Linked DNA regions of Paludibaculum fermentans. The protein of the gene in region 2 interacts with the protein of the main gene of each other region in a pairwise test. Links are inferred from orthologs where the notes say so. Each region holds a gene or a part of one and is shown on either strand. Other genes may lie near its edges.

The links.
Region 1: the proteins of eno (region 2) and rpe interact in binary tests that used the Escherichia coli proteins (3 or more experiments, as listed by UniProt). The link is inferred for Paludibaculum fermentans from one-to-one orthologs.

What each region holds. Positions count from the first base shown.
Region 1 is NZ_CP063849.1:4,434,736-4,441,617, reverse strand. The notes cover bases 3,330-6,309. They hold rpe (ribulose-phosphate 3-epimerase), read left to right. Parts: upstream 3,330-4,472; coding sequence 4,473-5,147; downstream 5,148-6,309. Other genes in these bases: bamD (outer membrane protein assembly factor BamD), read left to right, coding at 5,185-6,309; IRI77_RS17415 (transcription antitermination factor NusB), read left to right, coding at 3,330-4,410. In the rest of the region: IRI77_RS17440 (ExbD/TolR family protein), read right to left, coding at 1-21; purE (5-(carboxyamino)imidazole ribonucleotide mutase), read left to right, coding at 190-648; IRI77_RS17430 (inorganic phosphate transporter), read right to left, coding at 689-1,735; IRI77_RS17425 (DUF47 domain-containing protein), read right to left, coding at 1,743-2,357; IRI77_RS17420 (ATP-binding protein), read right to left, coding at 2,475-3,278; more of IRI77_RS17415, read left to right, coding at 3,295-3,329; more of bamD, read left to right, coding at 6,310-6,465; IRI77_RS17400 (response regulator), read left to right, coding at 6,472-6,882. UniProt on the Escherichia coli protein: Catalyzes the reversible epimerization of D-ribulose 5-phosphate to D-xylulose 5-phosphate.
Region 2 is NZ_CP063849.1:1,650,113-1,656,874, reverse strand. Bases 2,169-5,028 are described here. They hold eno (phosphopyruvate hydratase), read right to left. Parts: upstream 4,312-5,028; coding sequence 3,025-4,311; downstream 2,169-3,024. Other genes in these bases: gpmA (2,3-diphosphoglycerate-dependent phosphoglycerate mutase), read right to left, coding at 2,266-3,015. In the rest of the region: IRI77_RS06530 (hybrid sensor histidine kinase/response regulator), read left to right, coding at 1-2,150; ltrA (group II intron reverse transcriptase/maturase), read left to right, coding at 5,982-6,762. UniProt on the Escherichia coli protein: Catalyzes the reversible conversion of 2-phosphoglycerate (2-PG) into phosphoenolpyruvate (PEP). It is essential for the degradation of carbohydrates via glycolysis.

The DNA.
Region 1 (6,882 bases), 2.8 Mb from region 2 along the record:
ACTGCTGTTGGTGAAGGCCATGATGCCTGGATAGACACCAGGTGCGGGCGGGATTGTTCCTGACTCATTTGTGGGCTGCGCGCGGCGCAAAGCTATCGGATACTAGAGAAGAGGGCCTCGCGCCCCCACCTCGTTCCTGACCACAACCAAGACACCACTATGAGCAGCACTCCACTTGTATCCGTAATTATGGGCAGTAAGTCCGACTGGGAGACGATGAAGCACGCCTGCGATACGCTGGCGCAGTTTGGGATCGCGCACGATAAGCGGGTCTGTTCGGCGCACCGGACTCCGGAGGCGGCGACCGAGTTTGCACGCACCGCGAAGGAACGCGGCGTGAAGATTATTATCGCGGCGGCGGGCGGAGCGGCCCACCTGGCGGGCGTCGTGGCGGCGCACACTCCTCTGCCGGTGCTGGGCGTTCCGATGAAGGGCTGGGCTTTGGACGGCCTGGATTCGCTGCTGTCCACTGTGCAGATGCCGGGCGGTATTCCCGTGGCGACGTTTGCGATCGGCAAGGCCGGGGCGATCAATGCGGCGCTGTTTGCTGTGGCGACGCTGGGGCTGGCCGATGCCGGACTGGCGGCGAAGCTGGATGAGTTCCGGGCGTCGCAGACGGAGAAGATTCTGGCGGAGACGCTGCCGTAAGGACGGGCCCAGCCCGTCACTTACGACTTCGGAACGGCAGTTACTGTTTGCCCGACACCATGTGGATGAAGGCGAAGGCCAGTCCACCGACAGCGGCGGAGAGCGGGAGCGTGAGGATCCAGGCCCAGAGGATATTCTTGGCCAGGCCCCAGCGCACCGCTTTCATGCGCTGGATGGAGCCGACTCCGGCGATGGCGCCCGTGATCACGTGTGTCGTGGACACCGGGATCTTGAGGTAAGTGGGGAACAGGATTGCGATGGCGCCGGCGGTTTCCGCGCAGAAGCCGCCACGGGGCTTCAGGCGGGTGAGTTTGCCGCCCATGGTGTGGACGATGCGCCAGCCGCCGCTCATGGTGCCCAGGGCGATGGCCGAGAAGGCGGCGAGGACGACCCACCACTGCACGTGGAAGGTCTTGATGTAGCCGGCGGTGAGCAGCACGCCCGTGATGATGCCGATGGTCTTCTGGGCGTCGTTGGAGCCGTGGGAGTAGCTGAACAGGCCCGAGGAGACCAACTGCAGACGGCGGAACCAGCGGTCCATCTTTTTGGGCGAGGAGTGCCGGAACATCCAGTAGATCGCCACCATGAGGGCGTACCCCAGGACGAGGCCCAGCAGCGGAGCCACGACGATGAACGTCATGGTCGTGATCCAGCCGGAGACCACGATGGCTTCCATGCAGTGGCCGAAGCCTTGCGTGAGTCCAACCTTCACCATGGCCGCGCCCGCGTAGCCGCCGATGAGGGCGTGCGACGAGCTGGAGGGGATGCCATAGTACCAGGTGAAGAGGTTCCAGAAGATGGCGCCGATGAGGCCCGCGAGCAGGACGTACTCGGAGACGACTTCCATCTTGACCATGCCCTGGCCGACGGTTTTGGCGACGCCGGCTTCGTCCCAGAAGAGCAGCGGGATGGCGGCCGTGAAATTAAAAAAGGCCGCCCAAAGGACGGCCTGAAAAGGTGTAAGAACGCGGGTGGCCACGACGGTGGCCACGGAATTGGCGGCATCGTGGAAGCCGTTGATGTAGTCGAACACCAAGGCGACCACCACGATCAGCGTCACCAGAATCAAAGTTGAGTCGATCGCCACCGTGGTGCTACCCGTTCTTGACGATGACGTTCTGCAGGGCGTCGGCGACGTCTTCGCAGTAGTCGGTGGTCATTTCGAGGAACTCGTAAATCTCTTTCTGCTTGATGAGGGAGAAGGGGTCCTTCTCCTTATCGAACAGGTCGGCGATGGCGGCGCGCACGATGTGGTCCGCGGTATCCTCCAGCCTGTTGATCTCAATGCAGTGGTCGAGCAGGGGCTTCTCGGCGTTGAGCGCCTCGAAGGCTTTCTCGAGCATGAGGGCGCAGCCCTCGATGACGCGGCAGACCTCGATCATGGGCTGCGGGATGGGATCGATCTTGTAGGCGACCAGGCGGTGCACCGAGTCTTCGATACCGTCCAGCACGTCGTCCATGTGGGAGCCGAGGGAGTGGATATCCTCGGGATCCAGGGGGGTGATGAACGTCTGGTTCAGGCGGGTGAAGATCTCGTGGATGATTTCATCGCCCTTCTGTTCCAGGCGAGCAATAGCGACTTCGGCCTCGCGCAGCGCGCTGGGGCCCTTTTCCGCGGCTTGGCGAAGCACCTGGGATGCCTGTGCGATCAGCCGTGCCTGTTCAACAAAGTAGTGGAAGAATTTTTCTTCGCGAGGAAGAAGCCTCATACAGCCTCAATGCAAACTCATCCGTCCTGGGAGGGTCGGCCGGAAGGCCTATCTACAGTTCGGGGCGGAAACAAGATTATCTCAGAGGGAGCGGGGGCCGGGTCAACTTGTGCAGGGTTACGATTTGGTGAATACTTCGTCCTGCAGCACCGGCAGGAGGCTGGATTCGGCCTCGTCGGTGGCGTTGTCCAGGTCCAGGTAACGGAGGTCTAACAGACGGCTGGGATTGATGTTTCCCATGGCGGAAAGAAGAGTGTGCTTTAAGTGCGGGTAGTCTTTCTCCAGGTCCGCAAAGATATCACGAATCGAGCGCCGGACGGTGCCTGTTTTCAGCGAACAGCCGCAGGGAATGACCGGGGCTCCTGTTTCACCGGCAAAGGCGCGGGTGAGGTCCTCAGTGACGTAGAGGAGCGGGCGGATGAGCCGGAAGTCCTTTTTGCTGGAGTAAGTTACGGGGGGCAGGGCACTGATGCGGCCGGTGAACATGGCGTTACGCAGGAACGATTCGCAGAAATCGTCGGCGGTGTGGCCGAAGGCGATGACGTTGGCGTCGAGTTCGCGGCCGATCTGGTAAACGGCGCGGCGGCGGAAGCGGCTGCAGACGTCACAGCCATGCTCGGGCTGTTCAGTGATCAGGCGCACGGAGGGGCCGTCGACGCGCAGGGTCCAGTCGACGCCGCGGCTGGTGAGGTACTCGCGAAAGGGCTCGATGGGTTTGAGGAACTTACCCTGGTCGATGGTAAACGCGCAGACGGAGAAATTGATGGGAGCGCGGTCGCGCAGGAGCAACAACGCTTCGAGCAGGGTGAGGGAGTCTTTGCCGCCGGAGAAGCCGACGGCCACGCGGTCGCCTTCCCGGATCATCTTGAACCGGGTGATGGCTTCGCCGACTTTGCGGAGGATGACTTTCTGGAGTTCCAAATCCCTATTATAAAGTGTGACCCCTGCGCGCCGTATCGCTTTCGAGATCCTTGGCGCGGTGGACAGAGGGGGATTTGCCGCCGATCTGTTGGATGAGCGCATTGTGCGCCTGGACGCCCGCGACGCGGGGTTGGTCACTCAGATTGTATTTGGCGTCCTCCGCCGCCGCGCCCAGTTGGACTACCTGATCACCCAAGCCGCCTCGCGGCCGGTGTCGAAAATGGACTCTTCCGTCGTGCGCGCCCTGCGCATGGGCGCGTTCCAACTGCGCTTTCTGTCGAAGATTCCGCCGCATGCCGCTGTGGGCGAGAGTGTGGACCTGGTCAAGATGGCGGGGAAGCAGTCGGCCGCGGGCTTTGCGAATGCGGTGCTGCGGCGGCTGCCGGAGATTCCGGCGGAGTGGCCGTCGGATGAAGTCCGGTACTCCATGCCGGAGTGGCTGTGGGCGCGCTGGCGCAAGAACCTGGGCGGCGCGGCGGCTGTGCTGGTGGCCGAAGCGGGACTGCACGAGCCGGAGACCTGGCTGCGTACCGCGAGTGGCGAAACCGTTGCCGGCGACACCCTGGAGGGGCCGGTGCCGGAGGGTTCACGGGTAATGGACGTGGGGTCGCAGTCGATTGTGCCCTACCTGCAACTGCAAGAGGGTCAACGATTTCTGGATCTGTGCGCGGCTCCGGGCAACAAGACGCTGCAGGCCATGGAGACGCCGGTGAAGGTGGTGGCGTGCGATTCCAGCGCGGCGCGTCTGAGGGCGTTCATGGCGCAATGTCCGCGGGTTCAACTGGATGCGGAGAAGGCGCTGCCGTTCGGGCGGGTGTTCGACAGGATCCTGGTGGATGCGCCGTGTTCGGGGACGGGGACGCTGGCGCGGAATCCGGAGATCCGGTGGCGGCTGGCTCCGGAAGAGATCACGCGCCAGGCGGAGCGGCAGATCCGTATCCTGCGCAATGCATTAGCGTGCCTGCGTCCGGGTGGGCGCCTGGTCTACTCCACCTGTTCACTGGAACCGGAAGAAAACAAAGAAGTGGTTAACCGGGTGGCGGCGGCGCGCGTCCAACGCGTGGTACAGAGACTGCCGGGGCGGGATCCGGGTGACGGATTCTTCGCCGCAGTCCTGGTACAGCCGGAGTAGGAATGACGACTTCGAACGCGCGCGGCTGCCGCACGAAAGGTTAAGATGGAGGGATCCTCCCGATGATCGAAATCCTGCCGTCCCTTCTGGCCGCGGACTTCGCTCGCCTTGGCGAACAGATCGCCCAGGTGACCGAAGCGGGGGTGAATTTTCTGCATTTCGACGTGATGGACGGGCATTTTGTGCCCAACATTTCGTTTGGCGTGCCGGTGCTGCAGTCGTTGCGGAAGAGCACGAAGCTGGCCATTGATGTCCACTTAATGATTGAAGACGCAGATACTTACGCGCCGATGTTCGTTGCGGCCGGCGCGGACTGCGTATCGGTTCACCAGGAAGCGTGCCCACATCTGGACAGAACGATCCGGATGATCCAAAGCGAAGGGGCGCGCGCCGGGGTGGTGCTGAATCCGGCGACTCCGCTCGTGACAGTGGAGAATGTCCTGCCCCTGGTGGACTACATTCTGCTGATGAGTGTGAATCCCGGGTTTGGGGGGCAATCGTTTATCCCCTACGTTCTGGAGAAGGTTCGCGCGCTGCGCGAGCAACGGGAACGGCTGGGACTGAGTTTTTCCATTGAGATCGACGGAGGTGTCTCAGTGGACAATGTAGGTAGGGTCGCCGAAGCAGGAGTGGACTGGGTTGTTGCCGGTTCCAGTGTTTTTGGCGCTCCGAATCCGGCCCATGCCGTTACTGCCATGCGGCAGGCGGCCATGGACGCCGTGGCCCGCAGGGTGTGACTCCCTACGGAACCCCGCAAATAAGGTGATGCGACTGATGATCTTCTCCAGGAACCGCTCGGCGCAATGGATCGCCGCCGTACTCGTCTGCCTGTTTGCCGTGTTTGGCGCAGGCTGCCGTGGGAAGAAGTACGAAAACCCGATCACGAAAGACACCGAGCAACCCGATAAGGTTTTGTTCGACAAGGCCGTGAAGGACATTGAGCGGGGCCGTTATGAAGTGGCCCGCCTGACCCTGAACACGTTGATGAATACGTACGACACCAGCGAGTTTCTGGCCAAGTCCAAGCTGGCGATCGCCGATTCGTGGATGAGGGAAGGCGGTACGCACGCTTTTGCCCAGGCGGAAGCTGAGTACAAGGACTTCATTCTGTTCTACCCGACCCTGGAAGAGTCGGCCGAAGCGCAGATGAAGGTCTGCGACATCCACTACAAACAGATGGAGAAGCCGGACCGCGATCCGACGCACGTGATGCGGGCCGAGGAAGAGTGCCGGACGCTGCTGACGAACTTCCCGAATTCGCGCTACGCGCCGGAAGCGGCGCAGCGGCTGCGCGACATCCAGGAAGTGTCGAGCGAGGGTGAGTTCCGGGTGGGCGCGTTCTACCATCACAAGGGGTCGTTCCCGGCGGCGGCCAACCGCCTGCAGACGGTGACGGACCACTACCCGCTCTACAGCGGGTCGGACCAGGCACTTTGGCTCTCGGGCGACAGCTACAGCCACATGGGGCCGCGCTTCAAGCAGAAGAGCATCGCGTCGTACCAGAAGATTGTCCGCGATTACCCCCTGAGCCCGATGGCGGATCAAGCCAAGGACAAGCTCAAGGAGATGGAAGCGGAGATTCCCGAGCCGGATCCGGTGGCTTACGCCCGGATGAAGTACGAGTTGGAGAATCAGGCCAAGAAGGGCATGATGAGCAAGGCGTGGGCTCCTTTCTCGAAGGATCCTGACGTGACGATGGCCGCCAAGTCGGGCCAGCCCGCCATGACCAACCTGCGGCCCTCGATCCCGGCCAGCGTGCCGGTGCCCGCGGGTGCAGTCGGCGGCAATACCGACATCACCATCAGCACGAATCCGACGGGCGGCACTTCGCAACTGGATACGCAGCCGGATGCCCGTGCGACTCAGCCAGCGGCTGCGCAGACGCCGACTACGCCGCAGGCGGCTGCTCCTGCCGCCGCGAATCCGAACGAGATGATTCCGACGAACCATCAGATGCCGGCCCAGAAGAAGGGGAAGGCTAAGAAGGCTCCGAAGCAGGACAAGAAGAAGGCCGCCGCGACGACGACTCCGGCGGCCACCGAGGAAAAGAAGTAACCCCCTTTGTCTTCACCAGTTCGCGTTCTACTCGCTGACGACAGCCCGCATGCCCAGCGCATGGGGGAGCGGATTCTCCGCGAGGAAGGGTACGAGGTCGTCACCATTACAGAGGGCGACACGGTGCTGGTGCGCCTGGCGGATGTGGACCCGGATCTGGTGCTGGCGGACGTATTCCTGCCGCAAAAGTCGGGGTACGAGATTTGCCGGTATATTAAGAGCAGCGAGAAGCACCGGCATGCCGGTGTTGTACTGATCGCCGGCCTGTTGGAGCCGGTGGACGAGGAAGAGGCACGGCGGGCCGGGTGCGACGCCGTGCTGAAGAAGCCGTTTGAGGCTTCCGTGGTGCTGGAGACGATCAAACCGCTGATCGACAAGGCGCGGTTTGCGCGAGGGCTGTTCAGCGACACGGTGCCG
Region 2 (6,762 bases):
GTATTCTGTTCGGGGCTGACCCGGTCCCGCTGACGCGGTTTGAGATCGACTCGGCGTTTCAGGGACAGCAGGGGTTGCGGAAGCTGGAACAGTCGCTGGCCGAGGGCCGTCCTTACGCACTCGCGTTTGTGGATGTCCGTATGCCGCCCGGCTGGGATGGTGTCGAAACCATCACTCATCTTTGGCACGCCTACCCCAGCCTGCAGGTTGTTGTCTGCACGGCCTACTCCGATTACTCCTGGAATGAGATCCAGCGTCACTTGGGGCAGTCTGAGAATCTCCTCATTCTGAAGAAGCCCTTCGACAATATTGAAGTGATCCAGTTGGCGCATGCGCTCACCCGCAAATGGTTGGTGAGCCGCCAGGCGCAAGCCCGGTTGGAGGACCTGGACCTGATGGTGGCGCGGCGCACGGCTGAATTGCGAGACGCCAACGATCGCATCCAGCGTCAGCTGGAGGAAAAAGCCGCGGCTGAAGTGGCTTTTCGCACGGTCTTCGAATCCAGTCCGATCGGCATCACGCTATCCGACCTATCAGGCTGCTACGTGGATGTGAACCGCGCCATGGAGGAGCTGGTCGGCATTGGGAAGTCGCGCTTCATTGGCCGGCGCGCGATGGATCTCGAGTGGTTGAAGGATCCCGCGGAATACGAGGATATCCGCGCAAAGTTGGCCGAAGGGCGCGATATCGACTCGCGTGAGCTGACTTACATCAATCCTCTTCTGGGCCATCGAACGGGCTTGCTGTGGGCGAGGCGGGTTGTCATTGCGGGCGTGGGCTACTCGCTGTGCTTCGTGCTCGACATCAGCGAACGCAAAAGGATGGAGGAGGAACTGGTACGGGCGCGCCAGGGCGCCGATGCGGCCGCCAGGGCCAAAAGCGAGTTCCTGGCCAACATGAGCCACGAAATCCGTACCCCGCTCAACGGCATTCTGGGGCTGAGTTTCCTGCTGGAGGAAGAGCCCAATGCCGACGATCTGCGCCCGATGATGGGACTCATTCGCACCTCGGGCGAGGTGCTGCGGCGCGTACTCGACGATGTGCTCGACTTCAGCAAGATCGAGTCCGGGCGGCTGGAACTGGAGGAGGAGCCCTTCGACATCCGGGGTTGCCTGGATTGGAGCTTTGAACTGTTCCGCAAAGGCGCCGAGGAGAAGAATCTCAAATACTCACTGCGCCTGGATGAATCGCTGCCGGCGGTCGTGTTGGGCGATGCGACAAGGTTGCGCCAGGTCACGGCCAATCTGATGAGCAACGCGGTGAAGTTCACACACAGCGGCTCAATCCGGATGGAGGCTGTTCTGGAGGGTCCGGGGCCGATGGAGGGCCGGCAGTTGATCCGCGTTACCGTGAAGGACACGGGCATCGGGATCGCCGAGGACCGGCTGGATCGCCTGTTCCACTCTTTCAGCCAGGTGGATGCCTCCATCAGCCGGTGCTATGGCGGTACTGGGCTGGGCCTGGCTATCTCCAAGAGTCTCGTCGAGATGATGGGCGGGGAGATCCATGTGGAGAGCCGGCCTGGAGAAGGTGCGACCTTCGAGTTCACCATCTCCGTCGGGATCGCTGAGGCGGCCAGGAAACCGGTACAACCGGACGACAGCGGCCACCTCAAAGCACTGAAGATCCTCGTGGCCGAAGACAACATGGTGAATCAGATGGTCATCCTGCGGATGCTGCAGAAGCTGGGGTGCCACGCTGATTTCGCCAGTGACGGCAGGGCCGCGGTGAGCCGGGTGGAGGCAAACTCATACGACATCGTCTTGATGGATGTGCACATGCCGTCGGTGGACGGCCTGGAAGCGACCAGAAGAATCAGGAAGATGCCTTCCGCTCAATCCTGCGTGCCCGTGGTGGCGCTGACCGCCGCCGCGACCAATGAAGATAGAACCGCCTGCCTGGCGGCGGGCATGAACGACTATCTGAGCAAACCCATCGCGTTCGAGGAGTTGCGCCGCACCCTGCATCTTTGGGGACAGTGCCAGACGCCCGAGATGACCAATGAACTCATCCGCTCGGCAGGAGAACGGATAGTCGCCGCACGCCCGGAAGGCACGGGTGTTGCTCCGCCCCTGGCGGAGGGGCCGGCTAAACTGGCCTCCGCGGTCCAGGGCGTTGCGCAAGTGACCGATCTCGCCGGCAGGGTCTGAAACAGGGATCTCTTCAACGAAGTAGACAGGGAACGGCTGCCTGGAACGGAAAAGCGGGTCCGGCTCCACTGAGGGAACCGGACCCGCTTTTTTCGCACTCGAATGGAACCGCCGGTCAGGCCTTCTTCTGGCCCTGCTTGGCGACTGCGTCCATGGCTGCCTTTACCTTCTCGGGATCGCCGAGATAGTAAGACTTGATGGGCTTCAGGTCGGCATCCAGCTCATAGACCAGCGGCATGGCCGTCGGAATGTTGAGCTCGAGGATGTCGGCTTCACTGACGTTGTCCAGGTACTTCACCAGGGCCCGCAGGCTGTTGCCGTGGGCGCCGATGACTACTCGCTTGCCGCTCTTGACGGCCGGCGCGATGGATTCGTGCCACAGCGGCAGGAACCGGGCGACGGTGTCCTTGAGGCATTCGGTGAGAGGCAGGTCGGCCGCAGCGACATCCGCATAGCGGCGGTCGCGGCCCGGGAACCGTTCGTCGTCGGCCGTCAGGGCCGGCGGAGGAACGTCGTAGCTGCGGCGCCAGATTTTGACCTGGGCCTCGCCATACTTGTCCGCCGTCTCCGACTTGTTGAGGCCCTGCAGGCCGCCGTAGTGGCGCTCATTCAGCCGCCACGAGCGTTCCACCGGGATCCACAACTGGTCCATCTGGTCCAGCACGGTGTTCAGCGTCTTGATCGCACGCTTCAGCACCGACGTGTACGCCAGATCGAACTGGAAGCCTTCCTTGGCCAGTACCTGACCCGCTTCCACGGCCTCCAGAACGCCCTTCTCGCTGAGATCGACGTCCGTCCAGCCCGTGAAGCGGTTCTCCTTATTCCACGTGCTTTCGCCGTGGCGGATGAGGACGAGTTTATACATGCTGGATCCTTACTGGTTGAACGCCTTGCGACCGGCGTAGCGGGCGGTGGCGCCCAGCTCCTGCTCAATCCGGAGCAGTTGGTTGTACTTCGCCATACGGTCGGTACGGCTGGCGGAACCGGTCTTGATCTGGCCGCAGCCGGTGGCGACGGCGAGGTCGGCGATGAAGGAGTCTTCGGTTTCGCCCGAGCGGTGCGAGGTCATGCAGGTGTAGTGCGCCTTGAACGCCATCTCCATCGCATCCAGGGTCTCGCTGAGCGTGCCGATCTGGTTCACCTTGATCAGGATCGAATTGGCGGTGCCGGTGGCAATGCCCTTGGCCAGGATCTCGGGGTTGGTGACGAACAGATCGTCGCCCACCAGCTGGATCTTCGAACCGAGCTGATCGGTGATCTTCTTCCAGCCGTCCCAATCGAATTCGGCCATGCCGTCTTCGATCGAGAGGATCGGGTACTGGGCAACCCAGTTGGCCCAGAAGGCGATCATTTCGTCGCTGGACAGTTCGCGCTTGTCGCTCTTCTTGAAGACATACTTCGCCTTCTCGCGATCGTAGAATTCGCTGGACGCGGGGTCGAGGGAGATCGAGATCTGCTCGCCGGGCTTATAGCCGGCCTTCTCGATGGCTTCCAGGATCACTTCCACCGCTTCGTCGTTCGACTTCAGGTTCGGCGCAAAGCCGCCTTCGTCACCGACCGCCGTGGAGTAGCCGCGCTTCTTCAGCACGCCCTTCAGCGTGTGGAACACTTCGGCGCCCATGCGGATGGCGTTCGAGAAGGTGTCGGCGCCGTGGGGGCTGATCATGAACTCCTGGAAGTCGACGCTGTTGTCAGCGTGCGCGCCGCCATTGATGATGTTCATGTTCGGCACGGGGAGCGTGCGGGCGTTTACGCCGCCCAGGTAACGGTAAAGGGGCAGGCCGTAGGCGTCGGCGGCGGCGCGGGCGGCGGCCATCGACACAGCCAGAATGGCGTTAGCGCCCAGACGGCTCTTGTTCGGGGTGCCATCCACCTCGATCATCTTGGCATCGAGGTCCTGCTGGCGGCCGGCATCCATGCCGAGCACTGCGGGCAGGATCTCTTCGCCGATGTTGTGGACGGCATTCAGCGTACCCTTGCCCAGGTACCGCGACTTGTCGCCATCGCGCAGTTCGCAGGCTTCGTTTTCGCCCGTGGACGCGCCCGACGGGACGGCCGCGCGGCCCATGCTGCCGCTGGAAAGGTAAACGTCTGCTTCAACGGTCGGATTGCCGCGGGAATCCAGAATCTCACGTGCGACGATATCTACGATTTCGGTCATAAGGATGTCTTCTCTCAAGGGATTGGAATCAGAGGGCTGACTCCCTTATTTTCGCACATCTTGGGCGGCAGACTGCCTTCCTTATGACTCTCCCGCGGCTGTCACCGGGTCGTAACAGGCACAACGGTCCCCAGCCCGCTTCTCCGTTCAGGGACGATAGATGCGAACCGCAACTGGAAAGGAGTCCCTCATGGCCCTGCGCGCCGCTAAACGAGACGAAGCGGCGACCCAAACGCCAGTCCCGGAGATAGCGACGGGCTAGCCAGGGCGTCTTCAACGGAGCGTGCCACGGGAGCCCCACTCCCGGCCCGTCATCGCCGGTCCCCCTGCGTGGGGACCACCGCCTCAATCGCAACAACGAACCCCGACCGTCAGGGAGGGGTCTCCACCGGTCCACTCTCTCAGCCCACCCCAACCGTCCCAACTCACCAAAACCCGCAACTCAAACGAAAACCCGCCCCAGCATTCCCTCCGGCATTGCCGGAGGCCCGCCGCAATCCCAACGAAAGCCTCCACCAACCCAACGCCGGCTGGCTCCAACCACCTGCTAGCGCTGCTCCAGCATTACCCTCGGCGAAGCCGGGGGCCCGCCGCAATCCCAACGAAAACCTCCACCAACCCAACGCCGGCTGGCTCCAACCACCTGCTAGCGCTGCTCCAGCATTACCCTCGGCGAAGCCGGGGGCCCGCCGCAATCCCAACGAAAACCTCCACCAACCCAACGCCGGCTGGCTCCAACCACCTGCTAGCGCTGCTCCAGCATTACCCTCGGCGAAGCCGGAGGCGGATCATGGAGTTCTCGGTTCATCCCTATTCTTGGAGTGTCCACAACAACAAAGGCGTTCCGTAAACGGAACAACTTCTCCTAACGTAATGAGCGGAAATGGCGAGTGAATGCCAACTGGCCCACCCTGAAATGAAAATTGTTCTGAAAATAGAACACGACGACCCGCCCAATGTACTTGAACGCGAGCATCAGTCTGCAGGTGACCGTCACGGGAAGCAATGACCTGGACTCTACTGGATCGCAAACGAAGGGGGCCCGTTGGGATCGCCGGGCTAGGAAATCCAGTTGCCCATGTGTGCCGCCAGCGATGACGGCAAGTGGGCGATTGTGATCTTTTGCGTGACCCGGCCAAGCGAAGCCAGTCTGAAGTTCTCCCGCCCCGCGATTTTCTTGGACACTGATTTGAAGGAAGGAGAGTCAGCATGTCCAGCAACAAGCAAGCGGTCCCGGGGGGCTCGGAGGGAGCCCGAAGGGCGACCGAGTGTGTTGGACATGAACGATCGATTGGGGGTGCAAGTCCCCTACAGGGCCTGTTGGAGGCAACTGTGAGCCAAGGGCAACTGCGCGGCACCGCGAGGGCGCGTGGGGAAGAAGTCGGAGGCGAACTGCAGCACCAAACGAAAGTGAAGCCCCGTGAGGCCGGCCTGGTGGAGGCAAGCGTGCTCGGAAACGCGACGCCCTATATTCAACCGGTGTCAGGACGGTGTGGGGGATGGGAGCGGCAGGACATTGATTGTTCTTACTCCAAGAGATCTCTTTGGGACCGCGAAAGCGGTAGGGCGGAAGGTATTGAGAACGACCGTCCGATGCCCAGGGAGAAGTCGGATCTCCTCGTAGTAGCGATGAAGCTGGTGAAAGCCAGTAGAGCCAAGGGGGAGATGGATTGAAAAGCGCAGAACAACGGCAGTTGGCCTTCGTGTTCGCCGATAGCCCGCAAGGGGACAAGGCTCGCGGCCCGCAGGACGAGTCCTATGGGAAGCGATTCTTGGTGCACACAGCGAAGGGTAGCGGCCGGATGGAACCTGCCACTTGCACGGCCGCCGAAGGGCGGCTGATGGAGGCGGTGGCGTCGGCGAGCAATCTGGCGCAGGCGTTGCTGAATGTGTTGCGAAACAAGGGTGCGCCCGGCGTAGACGGGCGGAGTGTGGAGCAGGTGGTCGATGAGGCCCCGGCTCTGCTGCCTGAGTTGCAGAAGTCTCTTCTCGACGGAACGTATCGACCGGGTGATATCCGACGGGTATGGATCCCGAAACCGGGCGGAGGCGAGCGCGGCTTGGGTATTCCGAATGTGGTGGACCGGTGGGTTCAACAGGCCGTACTCCAGGTTCTGGAGCCGATCTTCGAGCCACGGTTTCATCACAGCAGTCACGGATTCCGCGCGAAGCGGGGTGCTCACACCGCCATTGCAGAGGCGAAGCAGTATTTGGGGGAAGGGTACCGGGTCGTGGTCGATTTGGATTTATCGAAATTTTTCGATCGAGTCCATCATCAACGCTTGCTCAACCGTTTGGGGCAGCAGGTGGGCGACGTCCGGATTCTCAACCTGGTGCGGCGGATGCTGAAAGCGAAGGTGGTGTTGCCGGACGGCACAAAGGTTTCCACGGAGGAGGGCACTCCGCAAGGGGGTCCTCTATCTCCACTACTGTCCAACATCGTCCTGGACG